DNA from 4 places in the Streptomyces sp. NPDC014889 genome. Region 1 is predicted to be linked to each of the others. Evidence: riboswitches for the same ligand, from Rfam matches in the RefSeq annotation. Region 1 holds a riboswitch; each other region holds the start of a gene.
What was found. A riboswitch is a leader RNA that binds a small molecule or an ion and turns the genes downstream of it on or off. The one in region 1 is predicted to bind cobalamin.
Positions count from the first base shown of each region.

Region 1 (5,320 bases):
GCGGCTGTTCGAAGCCCTCGCCGGTCAGCAGCACCGTGTCGGAGAGGAACCGGGCGAGTTCCGCCAGGTTGTCGGGCCCGCCCTCGACGAGGTACTTCAGCGCCTCCGCCACGACCCCGGCGGGCACCGACGACTCGGCCATCAGCTCCGCGTCCGGCACGGCCTCTCCGCCCAGCAGCACGGTCGGCACGCCGGACGCCTTCAGCGCGGCGAGCCCGTCCTCCCAGGCCCGCTTGCCGCCGAGCAGCCGTACGACGGCGATGTCCGCGCCGTCGAGCAGCCCCGCGAGCTCCTGGCCGGCGTCCACGCGGGTCGGGTTGCCGATCCGGTAGGAGGCGTCCGAGGCTCGGGCGGCGAGCAGATCGGTGTCGGCGGTCGACAACAACAACACTGTGCTCATGCGGGCGCTCCCGGTGGAATGAAAGGCAGTCCTTGCGGCGCGCCCGACTCGATGAGCCGCCGGAGCGCGTCGGTGTCCGCGTGCTGTTCGATCAGGTCGCCGAGCCGGTCGAGCTGCTCCTCGCGCAGCGCGGCGAACGAGGTGTCGGGCGCCGGCACGAAACGGCGGCCGGCGGCGGCCGCCACCTCGCGCAGGAAGGCCCGCCGGAAGCCGTCCGACTCCAGCGAGCCGTGCCAGTGCGTGCCCCACACGGCGCCGACCCGGCAGCCGTCCAAGAAGGGACTCCCGCCGGTGACTTCGGCGACCCCGTGGTGGATCTCGTAGCCCTCGACCCGCTCGCCGAGGGCCTCGCCCTGCGGCCGGGTCAGGGTCTTCTCGCGGGCGAACCGGACGCGTACGGGCAGCAGTCCGAGGCCGTCCACGCGCCCGGCCCGCGACTCGACGTCGTCCTCGATGTGCTCGCCGAGGATCTGGAAGCCGCCGCAGACGCCGAGCACCGGCCGCCCCTCGGCGGCCCGCCCCGCCAGGGCGCGCGAGAGGCCGCGCTCCCGCAGCCACTCCAGCGCCCTGACCGTGCCGCGGGTGCCGGGCACGACGACGAGGTCGGCGTCGGTCAGTTCCTCGGGCCGGTCCACGAACCGCACGACGACGCCGGGTTCGGCGGCGAGCGCGTCGACGTCGGTGAAGTTGGACATCAGCGGCACCGCGCAGACGGCGACCCGCAGCACGTCCTCGCCGACCGGCGCCGCCACGGCGGACTCCCGCACGGCGCCCCGCAGCGAGACACGGAGTCCGTCCTCCTCGTCGATGCCGAGCCCGTGCCGGAACGGCAGCACGCCGTACGTGCGCCGTCCGGTGAGCCCGTGCAGCATGTCGAGCCCGGGTTCGAGCAGCGAGACGTCGCCGCGGAACTTGTTGACGAGGAACCCGGCGACGAGTTCCTGGTCCTCGGGCGACAGCAGGGCGAGCGTGCCGAAGAAGGAGGCGAAGACGCCGCCGCGGTCGATGTCGCCGACGACGAGCACGGGCAGCCGCGCGCCGCGCGCGATCCCCATGTTGACGATGTCGGTCCGGCGCAGGTTGATCTCCGCGGGGCTGCCCGCCCCCTCGCAGATCACCGCGTCGTACGTGCTCCGCAGCTCGGCCAGGCAGTCGAGGACGGTGCCGAGGAGCCTCTGCTGCCGCCCGCCGTGGTAGCCGCGGGCGCTCATCTCGCCCACCGGTCTGCCCAGCAGGACGACCTGGCTGCTCTGTTCGCCGCCCGGCTTGAGCAGCACCGGGTTCATCAGCGCGGTCGGCTCGATCCGGCACGCCTGGGCCTGCATGGCCTGTGCCCGCCCGATCTCGGCGCCCTCCCGGGTGACGAAGGAGTTGAGGGACATGTTCTGCGCCTTGAACGGGGCGACCTTCACGCCCTGGCGCACCAGCCACCGGCAGATCCCGGCCGTGACGACGCTCTTCCCCGCGTCGGAGGTGGTACCGGCGACGAGCAGTCCGCCCCTCATGACGTCCGTCCTCTCTTCAGCAGCCGTGCGCCCGCGCACACGCCGAGCGCGAGCCAGCCCACGCGGCGGGAGAGCCGTACCGCACGCTCGATGTCCTCCGGCCGGACGGCGCGTCCGGCGCCGTTGAGCACCGGACGGTGCTCCACGCGCCCGGCGTACGAGAGCGTGCCGCCAAGCCGCACCCCGAGCGCCCCCGCGAACGCGGCCTCGACCGGACCGGCGTTGGGGCTCGGGTGCTTGCCGGCGTCGGCGCGCCAGGCCCGTACGGCACCGCGCGGGTCGTCGCCCGCCACGGCCGCCAGGGCGGCGGTCAGCCGCGCCCCCGGCCATCCGGCGAGGTCGTCGAGACGGGCCGAGGCCCAGCCGTAGCGGCGGTAGCGGGGGGACTTGTGCCCGACCATGGCGTCCAGGGTGTTGACCGCGCGGAAGCCGACGAGCCCCGGCACACCGGCGGCGGCGCCCCACACCAGCGCGCCCACCACCGCGTCGGAGGTGTTCTCGGCGACGGACTCGACGACGGCCCGGGCGATCCCGTCGGCGTCCAGCGCCTGCGGATCACGCCCGCACAGATGCGGCAGCCGCTCCCGGGCGCCGTCGACGTCGCCGGCCTCCAGCGCGCGCCCGATCTCCCGCGCCTCACGGGCGAGGGAGGTCCCGCCGACGACGGCCCAGGTGGCGGCGGCGGTCAGCGCGACGGACGCGGCAGGCGAGGACCGTACGGCGGACGCTGCCAGCGCGGCCGAGGACACGGCACCCCCCACGCACACGGCGGTGTGCAGGGCGCCCCGGCCGCGGTGGTCCCGCCACAGCGCGCGTTCCACGGCGCCCGCGGCCCGTCCGAACGCGGCGACGGGGTGCCCGCGGCGCGGATCGCCGAGGAGCAGGTCACCGAGGAGGCCGGCGGCGGCGCCGTACGCGAAGACGCGATCGGCACCCATCGGGTCAGCCGGTCGTGCGGTCGGTCAGTGAGTCGCTGATGAACCTCGGTCGGCAGCCGCGCATGGCGATATGTCCTCACTCAGGGTGTCCACGCCCTGGTTCGACGAGACCGGCGGTGAGAGTTCCTGACTCCCGGGGACGTTCTTCCCCGGTCACAGTGGCGGGACCGTGCCGGATTCGCACCGGACTTCCTCTCCTGCCGCCGTACTTGGCCCCGGAAGTCCACCACGCACCGCGAACACCCGTCAACCTGCCGTTGACCTGCGCAGGCTTACTGAGATGAGGCCCACACCGCGGGACGCGCGGGACGGCAAAAGCCCGCCCTTCCCGGGCGCCGTCGCGGGGACGGTCCGGGAAGGACGGGTGAGGGGAGGGGACGGGCCCGGTATCGGACCCGGTTGCCGGGTCCCGGTCGGGTCAGGCCACGATCAGGTAGATCCCGTAGGCCACGGCGGCGGCGCACGCGGCGAAGCAGGCGTAGGCGCCGGTGACCGCGAGGGCCCCGCCGCCGTCGCCCTGGGCCACGGCCCGCTCGCGGCGGGAGAGTCCGGCGATGCCGAGGGTGAACAGGGTCACGAGGCCCACCGTGACGGCGAGGCTGACGCCGAAGACGGAGCCGAGGGCCGCCCAGTCGATATTCATGCTGCTTCTCTTCCTTCTGCCGGGACGCCGGCTCAGACGGCGGCGGCCGGCGGCGTCGCCACGGGCGCGGGGTCGGCGGCGGGCGCGGAGGCCGGGGTGGGGATCGTGGCCGTGAGGTCCTCGGTCACCGGGGAGGCCGGGGGCGGGGTGACGGCGGCGATGGCCTGGGTGACCACGCCGGCCGGCTCCTCGGTGCCGTTGACGTTGGTGTGGTCGACGACCTCGCGGCGGGAGATCTTCCAGATCGCGGCGCTGGAGGCCACCAGGAACGCGGCGACGAGCCCGGTGCCCCAGTCGCCAAGGCGCGTCACGGCCTCCGCGCCGGCCGCGACCAGGGCCGCGGCGGGCAGGGTGAGGGCCCAGGCGACGGCCATGCGGGTCGCGGTGGACCAGCGGACCACGCCGCCCTTGCGGCCCAGGCCCGCGCCCATCACCGAACCGGAGACGACGTGCGTGGTGGACAGGGAGAAGCCGAGGTGGGAGGAGGCCAGGATGGCGGTGGCCGCGCTGGTCTGGGCGGCGAAGCCCTGCTGCGGCTGAAGGTCGGTCAGACCCTTGCCCATGGTGCGGATGATGCGCCAGCCGCCGATGTAGGTGCCGAGCGCGATGGCCAGGCCCGCGGAGAGGATGACCCAGGTGGGAGGGTTGGAGCCGGGGGCGAGGGCGCCGCCGGCGACCAGCGCGAGGGTGATGACGCCCATCGTCTTCTGCGCGTCGTTGGTGCCGTGGGCCAGAGAGACCAGGCCGGCGGAGGCGATCTGTCCGGCGCGGTGGCCCTTCTCGGCCGCCTTGCCGTGCGAACGCGACTTGCTGCCGATGCCGTACGACAGCCGGGTCGAGACCAGTGCCGCCAGACCGGCGACGACCGGGGCGGCGACCGCGGGGATGAGGACCTTGGTGACCAGGGCACCGCCGTGCACGGCGCTGAAGCCGGCCGAGGCGATGGTGGCGCCGATCAGACCGCCCATGAGGGCGTGCGAGGAACTGGAGGGGAGTCCGACCAGCCAGGTCAGCAGGTTCCAGAGGATCGCGCCCACCAGGGCGGCGAAGATGACCTCGGGACGGATGCCGTTCTCGTCGACGAGACCCTTGGAGATCGTGTTGGCGACCTCCACGGACAGGAAGGCGCCCACCAGGTTCAGCACGGCGGACATGGCCACCGCGACCTTGGGCTTGAGTGCACCGGTCGAGATGGTCGTGGCCATCGCGTTCGCTGTGTCGTGGAAACCGTTCGTGAAATCGAACGCGAGTGCGGTGACCACCACCATCGCGAGGATCAGCGAGAAGCTTTCCATTTACCCAGGCAATCGTTCGAGCGTCATTGGCGCGTTGAACGTAGGTAACCCGAGTGAACAGAAGATGAACTGAGTCGGTCATCGCGGTGTCCGTTCCCGGGGTTCGCCGGGAAGGCGCGGTCCCTCGCGCAAGGCGTCCTGGCAGGATCGGCACATGACCGAACTCGGGGAGATGACGCGCGCCTGGCAGGCGCTGGTCGCGGCGGCCCGTCGCACGGTGACGGACGGACTGGTCGTCGGCACCTCGGGCAACGTGTCCGTACGCGTGGGAGACACCGTACTGGTCACCCCCTCGGGCGTCCCCTACGACCGGCTCACGGACGACGACGTCACCGGAGTCGACCTGGACGGCCGGCAGGTGCTCGGCACCCTGGTGCCGACCAGCGAGCTGCCCATGCACCTCGCGATCCACCGCAGCACCGACGCGGGCGCCGTCGTCCACACCCACGCCGTCCACGCGACGGCCGTATCGACCCTCGTCACCGAGCTCCCGCTGATCCACTACATAGCGGGCGCGCTCGGCGGTCCCGTCCGGGTGG
Region 1 covers NZ_JBIBWH010000001.1:616,437-621,756, forward strand. Annotated here, with positions in the region: gene cobN (cobaltochelatase subunit CobN) at 1-400, opposite strand, end outside; gene ACF09J_RS02790 (cobyric acid synthase) at 397-1,905, opposite strand; gene ACF09J_RS02795 (cobalamin biosynthesis protein) at 1,902-2,843, opposite strand; cobalamin riboswitch at 2,943-3,087, opposite strand; gene ACF09J_RS02800 (hypothetical protein) at 3,262-3,486, opposite strand; gene ACF09J_RS02805 (anion permease) at 3,519-4,781, opposite strand; gene ACF09J_RS02810 (class II aldolase/adducin family protein) at 4,936-5,320, shown strand, end outside.

Region 2 (5,320 bases), on a different contig from region 1:
GGCATCCAGGCCGTCCTGGACGTGATGGGCGTGGGCGGCGGCGAGAGCACCCACTGGTTCGTGAAGGACCTGCCGCTGCTGATCGCCTTCGGTGTGCTGGCCGCGTACACCTACTCCTCGGGGCTGCGCGCGCCCGCCCTGATCGCCTTCGTTAAGGACACCCTGATCTACATCGTGATCGCGGTGGCCATCATCTACATCCCGATCAAACTGGGCGGCTTCGGCGAGGTGTTCGCCAAGGCGGGCCAGAAGTTCACCGAGACGGGTTCGGGCGGCCTGGTGCCGGCGGCGGCCGGCCAGTGGACGTACGCCACGCTCGCCCTCGGCTCCGCGCTCGCGCTGTTCATGTATCCGCACTCGATCACCGCGACGCTGTCCTCGCGCAGCCGCGAGGTGATCCGCCGCAACACCACGATCCTGCCGCTGTACTCGCTGATGCTGGGCCTGCTCGCCCTGCTGGGCTTCATGGCGATCGCGGCGGGTGTGAAGGTGAAGAACGGCCAGCTCGCCATTCCGCAGCTCTTCGAGAACATGTTCCCGGACTGGTTCGCGGGCGTGGCCTTCGCGGCGATCGCCATCGGCGCGCTGGTGCCGGCGGCCATCATGTCGATCGCCGCCGCGAACCTGTTCACCCGCAACATCTACAAGGACTTCATCCGCCCGCAGGCGACGCCGAAGGAGGAGACCCGGGTCTCCAAGATCGTGTCGCTGCTCGTGAAGGTGGGCGCGCTGGTCTTCGTCCTGACCATGGACAAGACGGTCGCCATCAACTTCCAGCTGCTCGGCGGCATCTGGATCCTGCAGACCTTCCCGGCCCTGGTCGGCGGCCTGTTCACCCGCTGGTTCCACCGCTGGGCGCTGCTGGCGGGCTGGGCGGTCGGCATGGTCTACGGCACGGTCGCGGCCTACGGGGTCGCCTCGCCGACGTCGGGGCAGAAGCACTTCGGCGGCTCGGCGAAGGAGATCCCGGGCATCGGCGAGATCGGCTACATCGGCATGACGGCGTTCGTGCTCAACGCCGTCGTCGCGGTGCTCCTGACGTTCGTGCTGCGGGCGGTCAACGCGCCCCAGGGCGTGGACGAGACCCGTCCTGAGGACTACACGGCGGACGCCGGCGACCCGGGCGTCGAGGCGGAGCTCCCGCCGGCCACGGCGGCGGCCCCGCAGTAGCACCGGGCATCCTGCGGGCCGCCGGAGAAATCCGGCGGCCCGCTGCCGTGCCCGTGCGGCACACTCGGCTCCATGGACTTCCTGATCCGGCCGGTCGAACCCGGCGAGTACGGCATCCTCGGTGAGATCACCGCCCAGGCCTACCTCCAGGACGGGCTCCTGGACTTCGGTGAGAGCGACGGGTATCTCGACGAGCTGCGGGACGTGGCCAAGCGGGCGGCCGCGGCCGAGGTTCTGGTGGCGGTGGCGGACGGGGAGGTGCTCGGCGGGGTGACCTTCGTCGCCGGCGCCGGCCCCATGGCCGACCTCGCCGGCCTTGGGGAGACCGAGATACGGATGCTGGCGGTCGCGCACGCGGCGCGCGGCAGAGGCGTCGGCGAGGCCCTCGTACGGGCCTGTGCGGACCGGGCACGGGCCGTGGAGGGCTGTGTCCGCATGGTGCTGTCCACCCAGAGCTCCATGCACACCGCCCACCGCATCTACGAGCGTCTGGGCTTCGTCCGCACACCGGGCCGGGACTGGAACCCCCTCCCCCACCTGGACGACATCACGCTGCTCACCTACGAGTTGACATTCTGACACGCTCCGGAGTCGACGCGGCACAACATATGGGGGTGCCCGACTCGCTCAGCACAAGATGTATGCTCGTGCTCACTGTCGCCGCAGGGGAATCCGGTGCGAATCCGGAACTGTCCCGCAACGGTGTACTCGTGCGCGTATGCCCCCATGGCCCGCCACGAGCGTCAGTCCGAGGACCTGCCGACAGTGCGCCCGGCCGTCCGGTCCGGGTGCCCTGACGTCCGGGCCTCGTGGAATGGGCCGGTGGACGCGGCGCCGCGTGCGCTCGTGTGCCGCCCCCTGCCCTCGGCGAGGCCCCGCGCCGAGCGAGGGAGTGCTCCACGTGACCATCGCGCCAGCCGACCCGGTTTCAGTCACCGCCACGGAAACCGACGGGCCAGGTGCCGTACTGCTGCGGACCCTGACCGAGCTGACCGCCGACCTCCCCGACGCCGACCCCGGCCGGGTCGCCGCCGCCGCGCTGCGCGGCCGGTCGGCGCGGGCCGACGAGGCCGAGTTGCGCGAGCTGGCCACGGAGGCGGCCGCCGGGCTCATCTCGGAGGACCCCGCCTACTCCCGGCTGGCGGCCAGGCTGCTGACCCTCGCCGTCCGCGCCGAGGCCGCCTCCCAGGGCGTCGCCTCCTTCACCGACTCGGTCGCCGTGGGCCACCGCGAGGGCCTCATCGCCGACCGGACCGCTGAGTTCGTGCGCGCCCACGCCGACCGCCTGGACGCGCTGATCGACCGGGCCGCCGACGACCGCTTCGGCTACTTCGGCCTGCGCACCCTGCACAGCCGGTACCTGCTGCGGCACCCGATCACCCGCAAGGTGATCGAGACGCCCCAGCACTTCATGCTGCGGGTCGCGGCCGGTCTCGCGCAGGACGACACCGCGCGGTCCGTCGACGAGGTCGAGGCGCTCTACGGGCTGATGAGCCGGCTCGACTACCTGCCCTCCTCCCCCACGCTGTTCAACTCCGGCACGCGCCACCCGCAGATGTCGTCCTGCTACCTGCTCGACTCCCCCAAGGACGAGCTGGACTCCATCTACGAGCGCTACCTCCAGGTGGCCCGTCTGTCCAAGCACGCCGGCGGCATCGGCATCGCGTACTCCCGCATCCGCTCCCGCGGTTCGCTGATCCGCGGCACCAACGGGCACTCCAACGGCATCGTGCCGTTCCTGAAGACCCTGGACGCCTCGGTGGCCGCCGTGAACCAGGGCGGCCGGCGCAAGGGCGCCGCCGCGGTCTACCTGGAGACCTGGCACTCGGACATCGAGGAGTTCCTGGAGCTGCGCGACAACACCGGCGAGGACGCCCGCCGGACGCACAACCTCAACCTCGCGCACTGGGTACCGGACGAGTTCATGCGCCGGGTGAACGCGGACGGGCAGTGGTCGCTGTTCTCCCCCGCGGACGTGCCGGAGCTGACCGACCTGTGGGGCGAGGAGTTCGACGCCGCGTACCGGGCCGCGGAGGCGCGGGGCCTGGCGCGCAAGACCATGCCGGCCCGTGACCTGTACGGCCGCATGATGCGCACGCTCGCGCAGACCGGCAACGGCTGGATGACCTTCAAGGACGCCGCCAACCGCACCGCCAACCAGACCGCGGAAGCGGGCCATGTGGTCCACTCCTCCAACCTCTGCACGGAGATCCTGGAGGTCACCGACGACGGCGAGACGGCGGTGTGCAACCTGGGGTCGGTCAACCTCGGCGCGTTCGTGGCCGGCGGGGACATCGACTGGGAGCGGCTGGACGAGGCCGTCCGCACCGCCGTCACCTTCCTCGACCGCGTGGTCGACATCAACTTCTACCCGACCGAGCAGGCGGGCCGCTCCAACGCCCGCTGGCGGCCGGTGGGCCTGGGCGCCATGGGCCTGCAGGACGTGTTCTTCAAGCTGCGACTGCCCTTCGACTCCCCTCAGGCGAAGGCCCTGTCCACCCGGATCGCCGAGCGGATCATGCTCGCCGCGTACGAGGCGTCCACCGACCTCGCCGAGCGCAGCGGCCCGCTGCCCGCGTGGGAGAAGACCCGCACGGCCCGGGGCGTGCTGCACCCCGACCACTACGACGTCGAGCTGACCTGGCCGGAGCGCTGGGCGGCCCTGCGCGAGCGGATCGCCGCCGTCGGCATGCGCAACTCGCTGCTGCTCGCGATCGCCCCGACCGCCACCATCGCCTCCATCGCGGGCGTGTACGAGTGCATCGAGCCGCAGGTCTCCAACCTCTTCAAGCGTGAGACGCTCTCCGGGGAGTTCCTCCAGGTCAACTCGTACCTGGTGGACGATCTGAAGGCGCTCGGCGTCTGGGACGCCCGCACCCGCGAGGCGCTGCGCGAGGCCAACGGCTCGGTGCAGGACTTCGCCTGGATCCCCGAGGACGTGCGCACGCTCTACCGCACGGCGTGGGAGATCCCGCAGCGCGGCCTGATCGACATGGCCGCGGCCCGCACCGCGTTCCTGGACCAGTCCCAGTCCCTGAACCTGTTCCTGGAGACGCCGACCATCGGCAAGCTCTCCTCGATGTACGCCTACGCCTGGAAGCAGGGCCTGAAGACGACGTACTACCTGCGCTCCCGCCCGGCGACCCGGATCGCGCGCGCGGCCCGGGCCCAGGCTCCCGCCGCCGTCCCCCTCCAGCAGGCGGCGCCGGACGCCGACGCGATCGCCTGCTCCCTTGAGAACCCCGAGTCCTGCGAGGCCTGCCAGTAATGACCAGCGAGACCAAGAACCTGCTCGACCCCGGCTTCGAGCTGACGCTCCGTCCGATGCGCTACCCGGACTTCTACGAGCGCTACCGGGACGCCATCAAGAACACCTGGACCGTGGAGGAGGTCGACCTCCACTCGGACGTCGCCGACCTGGCCAGGCTGAGCCCGGCCGAGCAGCACCTGATCGGACGGCTGGTGGCCTTCTTCGCCACCGGTGACTCGATCGTGGCGAACAACCTGGTGCTCACGCTGTACAAGCACATCAACTCCCCCGAGGCGCGGCTGTACCTGTCCCGCCAGCTCTTCGAGGAGGCCGTGCACGTCCAGTTCTATCTGACGCTGCTCGACACCTACCTCCCCGACCCGGAGGACCGCACCGCCGCCTTCGCCGCGGTGGAGAACATCCCCTCCATCCGGGAGAAGGCCGAGTTCTGCTTCAAGTGGATGGACTCGGTGGAGAAGCTGGACCGGCTGGAGACGAAGGCGGACCGCCGGCGCTTCCTGCTCAACCTCATCTGCTTCGCCGCGTGCATCGAGGGCCTGTTCTTCTACGGCGCCTTCGCCTACGTCTACTGGTTCCGCAGCCGTGGCCTGCTGCACGGTCTGGCCACCGGCACCAACTGGGTGTTCCGGGACGAGACGATGCACATGTCCTTCGCCTTCGACGTGGTGGACACCGTGCGCAAGGAGGAGCCGGAGCTCTTCGACGCGGACCTCCGGCAGCAGGTCACCGACATGCTGCGGGAGGCCGTCGAGGCCGAGCTCCAGTTCGCGCGCGACCTGTGCGGCGACGGCCTCCCGGGGATGAACACCGAGTCGATGCGGCAGTACCTGGAGTGCGTCGCCGACCAGCGCCTGACGCGCCTCGGCTTCGCTCCGGTGT
Region 2 covers NZ_JBIBWH010000004.1:406,821-412,140, reverse strand. Annotated here, with positions in the region: gene mctP (monocarboxylate uptake permease MctP) at 1-1,170, shown strand, start outside; gene ACF09J_RS10690 (GNAT family N-acetyltransferase) at 1,243-1,749, shown strand; cobalamin riboswitch at 1,795-1,949, shown strand; gene ACF09J_RS10685 (ribonucleoside-diphosphate reductase subunit alpha) at 2,072-4,438, shown strand; gene ACF09J_RS10680 (ribonucleotide-diphosphate reductase subunit beta) at 4,438-5,320, shown strand, end outside.
Region 2: it holds a riboswitch for cobalamin, as region 1 does, so the genes downstream of both, ACF09J_RS10685 (ribonucleoside-diphosphate reductase subunit alpha) here and ACF09J_RS02795 (cobalamin biosynthesis protein) in region 1, are expected to answer to the same signal.

Region 3 (5,320 bases), on a different contig from region 1:
AGCTGCATCCCCACGAAGGCGCCCGCCCCGAGCAGGAGCAGGAAGCCGCCCAGGACGGCGTGGCTGACGCCGACGCGGTGCTCGATGGGCGGGATCTGCACGATCCACATCCCCAGCAGGGTCCCGTTGAGGATGAAGTACGTGAAGGTCGCCAGGCGCGCGACACGAAGGGATCGCTCCATGGATCCGAACGTATCGAACATGATGCTTGTTTGAAAAGCGCCTGTTCTCACAGTATTTCTGTTTGTCGGCGCATGGTGTTCAATCGCGGCCATGGGGAACATGGACCGCCTGCGGCAGATCACGGACGCGGTGCGCGAGGCGGGCAGCCTCGGCGTCGGCGAGTTGGCCGAACTCACCGGGGCCTCGGAGATGACCGTCCGCCGCGATCTGGAGGCCCTGGCGGCGCAAGGCGTGCTGGAGCGGTTCCGGGGCGGCGCCCGGACCCTGCTGCTGCGCGGCGAGGAACCCCCCTTCACCCTGCGCGCGCAGGAGGGCACGCGGGCCAAGGAGCGCATCGGCGCGGAGGTGGCCGCGCTGATCGCCGACGGTGAGACGGTCGTCCTCGACAGCGGCACCACCTGCCTGGAGGCCGCCAGGGCGCTGCGCGGACGGCGGGTGACCGTGATGCCGCTGTCGCTCCAGGCCGTCAACGTGCTCGCCGACAGCCCCGGGCAGACCACCCTCCTCGTGCCGGGCGGCCGGCCCCGTCCGGGCGAGGGGGCCCTCACCGGACCCCTGACCCTGTCCTCGCTCACGGCCCTGCGCTTCGACACCGCTGTCATCGGCTGCTGCGGGCTCAACGCACAACAGGGCCTGACCGCCTACGACTTGGACGACGCGGCGGTGAAGCGGGCCGCGATCGAATCCGCCCGGCGCGTGCTCGCCGTGGCCGACGGCAGCAAACTGTCCCGTACGGCACACGCCTTCGTCGCACCCGTCACGCGGCTGCACACCCTCGTCACCGACGACTCCGCGCCACCCGACGAGGTCGAGGCGCTGCGCGCCGCGGGCACCGCCGTCACCACCGCAGGCAAGGAGTGACGTTGACCAGCCGTATGACGCTCATCTCGCCCGCGACCAGCCCGTCGCTGCGGCAGGCCCGCTTGGACGACGGCGACTCGCTCGACGACGGCGGTGCGGCCGACGCCCGTTCGGCGGCCGGGTCGCTGCCCTCGGCCGCCCGGGTGCTCCTGTCCCCGAGCGTGCGCTGCCGGGAGACGGCCTCGGCTCTCGGCCTCGACGGCGTGGCGGCGGCCGAGTTGGCGGGCCTGGACGCGGGCCGCTGGCGCGGCCGGAACCTGGAGGAACTGATGGCCGGCGAGCCGGAGGCGGTGGGCCGCTGGCTCGCCGACCCGGACTGCGCGCCGCACGGGGGAGAGTCGGTGCGGGACCTGTGCGAGCGGGTCGGACGCCGGCTCGACTCCGCGCGGGACGCGGACGGCCGTACGCTCGCGGTCGTCGAGCCGGAGGTCGTACGGGCCGCGGTCGTCCATGTACTGGATCTGCCCCTGGCCGGCTTCTGGCGGCTGGACGTACCGCCGTTGACGGCCACGGAACTCAGCGGACGGGCCGGCCGCTGGAATCTGCGACTCGGCCGGCCGTTGGCCGCGCCCTGACCGAACGCGGCAGGGCCCCCGGAGTTTCTCCGCGGGGCCCTGCCGTTCACGCTGAAGGGTTCAGTGCGCGGTCGGCACCGCCTGCCCGGACGCGGCGGTCTCGGGCCGGGGGTTCAGCAGCCGCTCGGCCAACTCGCCGAAGACCAGCCCGAAACCACCCCACAGGACGGCCTGGATGGCCAGGGCGGAGAGCCGGAACCGCCACAGCACGGTGGCCGGGAAGTCCCCCGGCACCTCGTTGACGACGGGCAGGAAGGCGTACGCCGTCCCGATCACCACGGCGAAGGCGGCCACCGCGGCCACCGTCGCGTACCACGTGCCCAGCGCGGGCGCGAGGCGCTTGCCCAGGATGGTGGCGGCGATCGCGAGGAGGATGCTGAGCAGCATCATCAGGAAGTACAGGGTCGTCCGCTTGCCGATGGTGTCCTCGTCACCGACCGCGGGCGGGTTGGCCGGGTACTTCAGGAACGGCACGACGTACACGGCCAGCAGCGCGCACCCGGACAGCAGCAGCGCGGTCGCCCGGGGGGAGAAGCGGCCCACGCGGCCCAGAGCGAAGCAGAAGGCGAGCGCGGCGATGCCGCCGAAGGCGACCCCGTAGACGAGGACGCCGGTGGCGAGACCGGCGGTGGACTGGAGGGAACGGGAGACGACTTCCACGTCGTCGTGGGAGTGCGTGTGGGAGTGCGCCTCCTCGAAGCCGATCGCCTTGTCGACGAACGGCTCCCCGAGGAAGTAGGCGACGACGAGGGCGAGCACACCGGCGGCGAGGCCGGCGAGCATGCCCCGCACCAGGAGGTTTCTTACCGTTGCGGAGTTCATGTGCGTGCGGCGTCCCTCGGCTCAGTGGCAGGGGAAACCGAGCAGGTGGCGGGCGTCGTGCACCCACTCGTGAACGTCCGTGCCGCTGAACACGGAGGTGGCGCCCTGCTCGGCGCCGACGAAGTACAGCAGGACCAGCATGAGAACGCCGAAGAAGACCGCCCAGGGAGCTATCGCCTTCAGCGGCAGCGGGGCGGGTGCGGCGGTGGCAGTCGGCCGGGCGACGGTCTGCGCCATGGCAGAACCTCCTCTGGGAGTTCGCGTCCCATCTCGGTGGTGCACAGGACGACAGCCACGGGTCTGACTCACGAACGCCCGGGAGCGTTCGCATACAGTGGCGCGACCGTGCCGGATTCCCACCGGCTTCCGTCTCGCCGTCGTCGATATCGGACAGACGGTATCGCGTGCCGCCCGCCCGGCCAAGACCGCGCCCTCGGACATGATCTTCTCCACCGAGCCGCTTCCACCCGCTCACGGACCACCTCACCATCCGGAGCATCTGAAGCGCTGTGGCAGGATGCGCGGGCGGGCTCCGAGGCACCACGGGACTCCACTCCACCGCCCGCCGCGCCACTCGATCCGCACGCACCACCCGGAGGGACGAGCCCCGTGCTCACGTCGTACGCCGCCCATTTCGACACGCCCGCCGGGTACCTGGACTTCGCACGCTTCGGGCCGCCGTCCCGGGACGCCGTCGCCGCCACCGCCCGTGCCCTGGAGGCGTCCGCCCGCGCCGACCACACCACCGTGGACACCCTGATGCGCGCGGAGGAGACGGCCCGCGACACGGCCGCCCGCCTCGCCGGCACCGACGCTCGGCACACGGTGCTGCTCCCGAACGCGTCCACCGGTCTGTTCCACGCCGCGCTCGGCATCAGGGAGGGCGTGGTCCTCGCCCCGCGCACCGACTTCCCCGCCAACCACTACCCGTGGCGCCGCAACGCGGACCTGGGCCGGGCCACGCCGCGCTGGCTCGACCCCGAGCCCGGTTCCGGAGTCACCCCCGACCTGGTCCGCGCCGCGCTGACCGACGACGTCGTGGCCCTCTCCGTCAGCGCCGTGGACTTCCGCACCGGGTTCCGTGCCGACCTCGCGGCGCTGCGCGAGGCGATCGGACCGGAACGGCTGCTGATCGTGGACGCCATCCAGGCGTTCGGCGTCGCCTCCCTGCCCTGGGACGCCGCCGACGTGGTGGTCGCGGGCGGCCAGAAATGGCTGCGCGCCGGATGGTCGACCGGCTTCGCCACCCTGTCCGACCGCGCCCTGGAATCCCTGGAACCGGTCCTCACCGGCTGGACGGGCGTCGAGGACGCCGGCCTCTTCGACGGAGCCGAGCACCCGCCCGCCCCGGACGCCCGACGCTGGTCGATCACCAATCTGAGCCCGGTGGCCGCCGCCGCGTTCGCCTCCGCGCTGGAGCTCGTCGAGCGGCACACCGTCGCCACGATCGAAGCCGCGATCGCCGTACGGATCGCCGAACTCACCGACGCCGTCGAGACGTACGGCGGCCGCGTCCTCTCCCCCGCCGACCCGGCGCGACGAGCCGGCATCCTCTCCTTCACCATGCCGGACCACGATCCGGCCCTCGTCGCCAAGGCCCTGCACGCCGAAGGCGTCGCCGCGACCGTCCGCACCGACTCGCTCAGGCTCTCCCCGCACGCCTCGACCCCACCGGAGGCAGCGGAGCGAGTCGGGGCCGCGCTGTCGTCCCTGGGAAACTGAACCCACGGGCGACCTCTTGAAGTTGAACCCGTAAGCCCTCCTTACAGCGCGCACTCGGCCCACACCGTCTTGCCGGGGCCGACGCGGTCCCGTACGCCCCAGTCGACGGCGAGCGCGTCGACGAGCACCAGGCCACGGCCCCCGCCCTGCTCCGGGCCGGGATCCATGCGCGCCGGCAGGGCAGGGTGGGTGTCGGTCACCTCGATGCGGACGGCGTCCCGGCCCTCCTCGAAGAACAGGGTGAGGGCGAAGTCCCGTCCCGGGACACGGCTGTGGAGAACGGCGTTCGCGGCGAGTTCGGCGACGACGAGGACGACGGAGTCATGCGCTTCGGTCCCGCGAGGATGTCCCCACTCGGTGAGCTGGTGCGCGGCGAGCAGCCGGGCGAGGCGGGCACCAAAACGCTGCGTGAACGTACGTGTGGGAGTGGTGGATTCGTGGTTCAGGGCTGGCATGCGGGCCAGCGTGCTGGCAGTTGACGGCCCGTCGGCGGCACGGGTCCTGGAGGCCGCGGCGAGGAGCCTGACGCGGAAGGCGGGTCTTGCTTCCTGGTTCCGGCAGTGGGCGGGGGTCGAGGAGGAGGCGATCTCGCTGTATGCGTACGAGTGCTCTGTCATTCCGGGCTTGTTGCAACCCGAGCCGTACATTCGCGCCCTCTTCGACCGGCGCCTGCCGCCGCTGTCCGAGGACCAGTTCGAACAACAAGTCACGGCTCGGCTCGAACGCCAGCGCCTCCTGAGGGAGCGGCCGAACAGCGCGTTCAGCTTCATCGTCGAGCAGGCTCTGCTGGAACGCTGCCTGGCCGGTGTCGACGTGACTCGAGCGCTGCTCGACAACCTGCTTGATGTGGGCTGCCTCCGCAACGTGGAGATCCAGGTCATGCCCCTGGTCCAGGAGGATCACGCAGGCTTCGAAGGCCCTCTCTATCTCGCTGAAACAGCCGAGAACCGATGGGTCGGCTACGTGGAAGCCCACGACTGCAGCATGCTCGTCACCGATACAAAAGCCGCAAGCGCCATGCTTCAGCGCTATGGCAAGATGCGCTCACAGGCACTGAGCCATCAGGCCACCGCGAGCCTGCTGAAGCAGATGCGAGGAGCGCTATGAGCACCACCGAACTTGCTTGGTTCAAGAGCAGCTACAGCGGCGGTGGAGGC
Region 3 covers NZ_JBIBWH010000008.1:422,606-427,925, forward strand. Annotated here, with positions in the region: gene ACF09J_RS18795 (MFS transporter) at 1-182, opposite strand, end outside; gene ACF09J_RS18800 (DeoR/GlpR family DNA-binding transcription regulator) at 274-1,044, shown strand; gene ACF09J_RS18805 (histidine phosphatase family protein) at 1,047-1,619, shown strand; gene ACF09J_RS18810 (CbtA family protein) at 1,680-2,441, opposite strand; gene ACF09J_RS18815 (CbtB-domain containing protein) at 2,463-2,678, opposite strand; cobalamin riboswitch at 2,715-2,855, opposite strand; gene ACF09J_RS18820 (aminotransferase class V-fold PLP-dependent enzyme) at 3,051-4,163, shown strand; gene ACF09J_RS18825 (ATP-binding protein) at 4,205-4,618, opposite strand; gene ACF09J_RS18830 (DUF5753 domain-containing protein) at 4,617-5,270, shown strand; gene ACF09J_RS18835 (DUF397 domain-containing protein) at 5,267-5,320, shown strand, end outside.
Region 3: it holds a riboswitch for cobalamin, as region 1 does, so the genes downstream of both, ACF09J_RS18815 (CbtB-domain containing protein) here and ACF09J_RS02795 (cobalamin biosynthesis protein) in region 1, are expected to answer to the same signal.

Region 4 (5,320 bases), on a different contig from region 1:
GAGCACGGACTGCTCGTGGTCGGCCACGGCGCCCGCCAGAACGGGCCACCGGCCGCGGTGGGGCGTGCGCCCCAGGTCGACGACCTGGCGGGCCGTCAGCGGCAGCGCTGTGTCGGCCTGCTGCTCCATGAAGGCCAGCTGCCGCGCGCGTTGGCGGGCCGTCAGGGCGTACAGGTCGCCGCCGTCCAGGAGGACCCGGCCCGTCTGCGGCCGGCGCAGTCCCGCCAGCGCCCGCAGCAGCGTCGTCTTGCCGGCCCCGTTCGGCCCGAGCAGGCCGGTCGTCCTGCCGGGGGCGAAGCCGAGCGTCACGTCCGTCAGCAACGTGGCGCCGTCGACACGCACGCCGACGCCCTCGGCACGCAGCCCCACCGGGCTCGCGGCGATCACGCCGGCCTCGCGTGGCCGACCTGCCGTCTGCCCGGCGCCACAGCAGCCACGCGAAGAACGGCGCGCCGAGCCCGGCGGTGACGACGCCGACGGGGATCTCCTGGTTCGGGAGCATCGAGCGCGCCACGATGTCACTGCCCACCAGCAGCGACGCACCGAGGAGTGCGGACAGGGGCAGCAGGAGGGCGTGGCGCGGGCCGCAGATCAGACGGACGACGTGCGGCACCACCAGGCCGACGAACCCGATGACGCCGGTGTGGGCGACCAGGCACGCGGTCACCAGCGCGGCCGCGGCGACCAGGGCCCAGCGGGTGCGTTCGACGTGGACGCCGAAGGAGCGGGCCGCGGTCTCGCCGAACGCGAACGCGTCCAGGTCCCGGGCGGCCGCGACCATGACCACCGTGCCGACGACGGTCACGGCGCTCAGGAAGACGGCCGTGTCCCACCGGACCCCGGCCACCGAGCCCAGCGTCCACTCCATGACACCTCGGGCGGCGTTGCGGTCGCCGAGGACGAGCACGACGAACGACGTGTACGCGCCGCACATCTGCCCCACCGCGATGCCGGCCAGCACGGTCCGCGCGGCCGGCAGGGACCGGGTGCGCGCGGCGGCCAGTGCCAGTACGACGACCACGGCGAGCAGGGCGCCGGCGAAAGCGGCCGCCGGGAGCGCGCTGATCGCCGCGGCGCCGGTGGCTCCGACGCCGAGGACGATCACGGTGACCGCGCCGACGGCGGCACCGTTGGAGATCCCGAGCAGGTAGGGGTCGGCCAGGTCGTTCCCCGTCAGGGTCTGCAGCACCGCGCCGCAGACCGCGAGCCCGGCGCCGGTCGCGGCGGCTCCCAGGACCCGGGGCAGCCGCAACTGCCAGACGATCTGGTCGTCCAGCAGCGTGACATGGGAGCCGCCGAGGCCGAGCCGGCGCAGAACGACGCCGGCCACGACGTGCGGCGGCTCGTGGACCGAACCCACGGCGAGGCCGAGCAGGACGGTGACCAGCAGCAGGACCGCGGCAACGGTCAGGCCCGCCGCCGCGCGACTCGCTCCCGCGGGCCGTGCGGCGGGACGATCCGCCACGGTCATGAACGCGGGCGCAGCTTGCTCAGGCCTGCCGAGACCAGGGCGGCACCGTCGGCGAGGCGCACGCCGGGCGTCGTCTCGGAGAACGGCACGACCACGAAAGCCCGGTGCCGGACGGCGGTGAGCTTGCTGAGCACCGGGTCGTGCTCCAGGTAGTCGATCCTGGACTGCGCGGTGTCCCAGCTGGCGTCCGCGAGCACGATGACGTCCGGGTCCGCCGCGGTCACCTTCTCCCAGCTCACGGTCTTCCAGCCACCGGGCAGCGCGCCGAAGACGTTGTGGGCGCCGACGGCGTCGAGCACGAGCTGGGGTCCGCCGTGGCCGGCGCCGACGAACGGGGCCTTGGTGTTCGAGTCGTACCAGAGCACGTTCAGGCCCTTGCCCGCCGCCTTGGCCTCGAGGTCGGCAAGCTGATGCTTCTGCTCCTTCTGGAGGGCGGCGGCACGCGGTCCGACACCGAACACCTCGGCGATGTCGCCCACTTCGTCCCACACCGCCTGGAAGGACACCGGCGGCACCTGCTTGCTGTCGGCGCAGCCGAACGGCGACAGGTAGGACTCGATGCCCTTGGAGCTCAGCTCCGCCTGCGTGCCCGCCACCTTGCCGCTGAACGCGCTGGAGTAGGAGGCGTAGAGGAAATCCGGACGCGACGCGAGGAGCTTCTCCGCGGTCGGGTACTCCTTGGAGAGCACCGGGACGGCGTCGTAGGCCGCCGTCCACTTCGCCGGGACCGCGTCGTCGAGGAACGCCGTTCCGGCCATCCGGGACTGCAGACCGAGGGCCAGGGCCACCTCGGTGGCGCCCTGGTTGAGGGTGATCAGCCGGCTCGGCGGTGCGCTGACGGTCGTGGTGACGCCGCAACTGCTGACGCTCACCGGCGCGGGGCGGCTGCTCCCGGTCGCCGCGGCGGGCTTGTCGGCCGCGGGCGCACCCGTACAGGCGCCGAGCGCACCGACGAGCAGGAGTGCCGTGGCGGCGAGGCTGGAGCGCACGGCACGCGCGCGGCGTATGGAACGCTGAGATCGAAACGGACGCAGGGGACCGCGGGGCATGTGCTCTCCAACCCTCGTGGAACATGTCGCGCCGTGGCCGGTCTCCTGGCTTCCGCATCAACGTCACGAGGCCGGCCTTCCCAGGTGGTTCGTTCCCGATCCACCCAGTGGCCCTGACCGCTCCGGGAGCCGTCAGCGAGGGCCGCGGGACTCCGCGACTACAGTGGCGAGGGCCGCACCGGCTTCCCACCGGTTTCCCGTACACCACGGCAGCCACACGGTACCAAGCCGCTGGTGGCGCAGCCGCGAGGAGCGTCCCGCAGGAGAGGCGGTCCGGAGTCCCGGAGTTCAGCCGTGACGGTCAGCGCTTGAACTGCGTCTCCTCGATGCGTGTCTGCACCGTCCGGCCGCTCTCCCACGCGTTGGCGCCCGGCGCCACTTCCGGCATGGGGATGTCCGCCCGGTTCTGCCGCTTGTGCGAGGTCGAGATGCCGAGCCGCTCGTCGCGGGCCTGGATCATCTCGTCCGCGGCCTGCCCGTCCTGGGTGAAGCCCATCATCAGTTGCGGGATCCCGTAGGGGAAGTCGTCGCGGTCGTACTGCCACGTGTGGAACGTCTTCCCGTAGGTGGTCACGAGGTCCTCGAAGTAGGCGTGTTCGGCCAGGTCGGGAATACCGGGGGCGGTGAGGCTGCCGGACTTGACCTCGTAGTGGTGGCTGTGCCACAGCCGCTTCTCGTCCTCGGGCAGGTCGCGGAAACGCTCCTCGCTGATGATGTACTCGATGCCGATCAGACGGGCGTCGGGCGCGTTGCGGTCGAAGATCACGCACTGGTGCAGGTCGTGCTGGAGATGGATGCAGAAGTGCGTGGCTTCCACCTGCCGGCCCATGTCGTCGGCGTACAGGTGGAAGCCGTTGAGATACGTGCTCATCGCATCGAGCGGATACTTCGGCTGCATCGCGCCGGCCGCCAGATCCAGCGCGCGGTGCTTGAGCGGGTGCCCCTTGCCGACCTTGCTGATCGTCGCCACCTTGCGGCCGAACAGCAGGCCGGCCGCGGCCGTCACCCCTGCCGCGACCCCGATGCCGAGGGACGCGGCCGATCCCCGGCCAGAACCGCGCGTGCGCTGCATGCCCTGCACGAGTGCCATGCCTGGCGAGTGCCCTGTGCCCGGTGGCTGTAACGGGGCACCGGTGGTGCTCCGAAACGGGCGATCCCCTGTCCCAGCGCGCGGCTAGCCCGGGGGCCGAGACCCAGGGCCGATGACGTCCCCGGCCTTTGCCGAAGAGAGCCCGAGCGCAGTCAGACGTGCCGCGCCCACGGACAGGACGCCCTGGGGTGTCGTACACGGTGAACGCCCCGGAGGCCGAGACCCGCTGCGCCACCATGTGCAGCAGCGCTTCCGCTTACGAGGCCGGAGCCCAACCGCGGCCGGACACGAGACACGTGAACGCCGACCGCGGTGACCCATGCCGCTGCCTCCGACTGCACCCCGGGATTACGACTCCGGGACTGCGGGGCTGAGCGGTCCTGGAGGGTCTGTGCGCGGCCCAGCAGGCCTCCAGCCGCTTTCCGGCCCCTCGTCCTCCGCCCGCCCGCCGCCCGGCGGGCGGACGGCGCCATGGTGCTTGCGGATCACCACGTATGTCTCGCCGTCCCCCGGCGGCCGCCTCCAGGAACGGGTGGTCAACGTGTGCAGCCGCCCGTTCACGATGGCGTGACGCGGCAGATGGGCACCGAACTCCCCGGTCACCGCTTTCAGCAGCGACCGTTCCGCCTCGGCGCCGTCCCTCAGGTCGCCGAAGAACCGGCTCGGGTCCAGCGTCCGCGGTATCTCTCCGCTTCTCCGGATCTCTCCGTCCGCGTAGGTGAACGCGTACTGCTCGGCACCCTCTCGCGCCACGGAAAGGTGGAAGAACGGCTCCCCGTGCCGTGTCCGCAGGCCGCTCCACACCACTACCGCGCGGGTGCCCGCGGCGGCCGCGGCCGGGGAGACGAACCGCTCCCGGTGGAACGGGCCAGGGTCGCCCTCGAAGGCGAAGCTCCAACCGGCGCCGGCCCGGCCGACCGTCATGAGAGCCCTGTCGTCGTAGGAGGAGAACTCCCTCTGGGGGTGCAGCGACTTCTGGCGCGCCTCCCAGAAGGTCATCGGTTCGTTCAGCACGGTGCCGTCCCCGTCCGCGAGATGTCCGGGCAACTCCTGCGGCGCCACCCCCTCCACCAGGACGAACCGGTAGGACGTGCGATGGTTGCCCGGGTCCGGCTCCGCGAGCCACGCCAGGTCGCCCGGGTCGAGCGAGGCCGTCGGGCTCGGTGCCTCACCCGTCTGCCCGCCCCGTGGCGTGGACAGCAGTTCGCGGCCCCGCTCCGGGGTCAGCAGTGGCCCGAGCACGGGGTCGGCCACCCACCCCAGCGGCGCCAGGTGGTCCGGTCCCAGCGGCTCCCACAGGGGCAGAGCGTTCATCAGTGTCAGCCATGCCCCGTCGGTGTCTCCCCACCGCGCCAGCTCCCGCGCCCGCTCGACCGCCTCCCCGAACGGTCCGTCGGCCGTGTACCGGTACGTGCCCTTCCGCACCTGATCCAGCGTCGCGTAGGCCAGTTCCACCAAGTCGTCGTCGGCGCCCCGCAGATGGAACGTCAGCGTGGAGTCGTCCCGGTACGAGTGCGCCGCGTGCTCGGCGACCAGTGGTGGCAGCAGCTCGGGCGCGTACCGCGGGTCCGTCACCAGACCGTCGAAGTACACCATGGAGGTCTGTCCGAGCAGGCGGCGTATCTGGTCGCCCAGCCCGGCGGCCCGCGGCCTGCCGTACCCCTTGGCCTCGTCCAGCGCCGTCCCGGCCCGTTCCCAGCCGCCGCGCAG
Region 4 covers NZ_JBIBWH010000009.1:160,601-165,920, reverse strand. Annotated here, with positions in the region: gene ACF09J_RS19635 (ABC transporter ATP-binding protein) at 1-387, opposite strand, end outside; partial or broken gene ACF09J_RS19630 (iron chelate uptake ABC transporter family permease subunit) at 482-1,471, opposite strand; gene ACF09J_RS19625 (ABC transporter substrate-binding protein) at 1,468-2,460, opposite strand; cobalamin riboswitch at 2,538-2,763, opposite strand; gene ACF09J_RS19620 (OBAP family protein) at 2,822-3,610, opposite strand; partial or broken gene ACF09J_RS19615 (SMI1/KNR4 family protein) at 3,959-5,320, opposite strand, start outside.
Region 4: it holds a riboswitch for cobalamin, as region 1 does, so the genes downstream of both, ACF09J_RS19625 (ABC transporter substrate-binding protein) here and ACF09J_RS02795 (cobalamin biosynthesis protein) in region 1, are expected to answer to the same signal.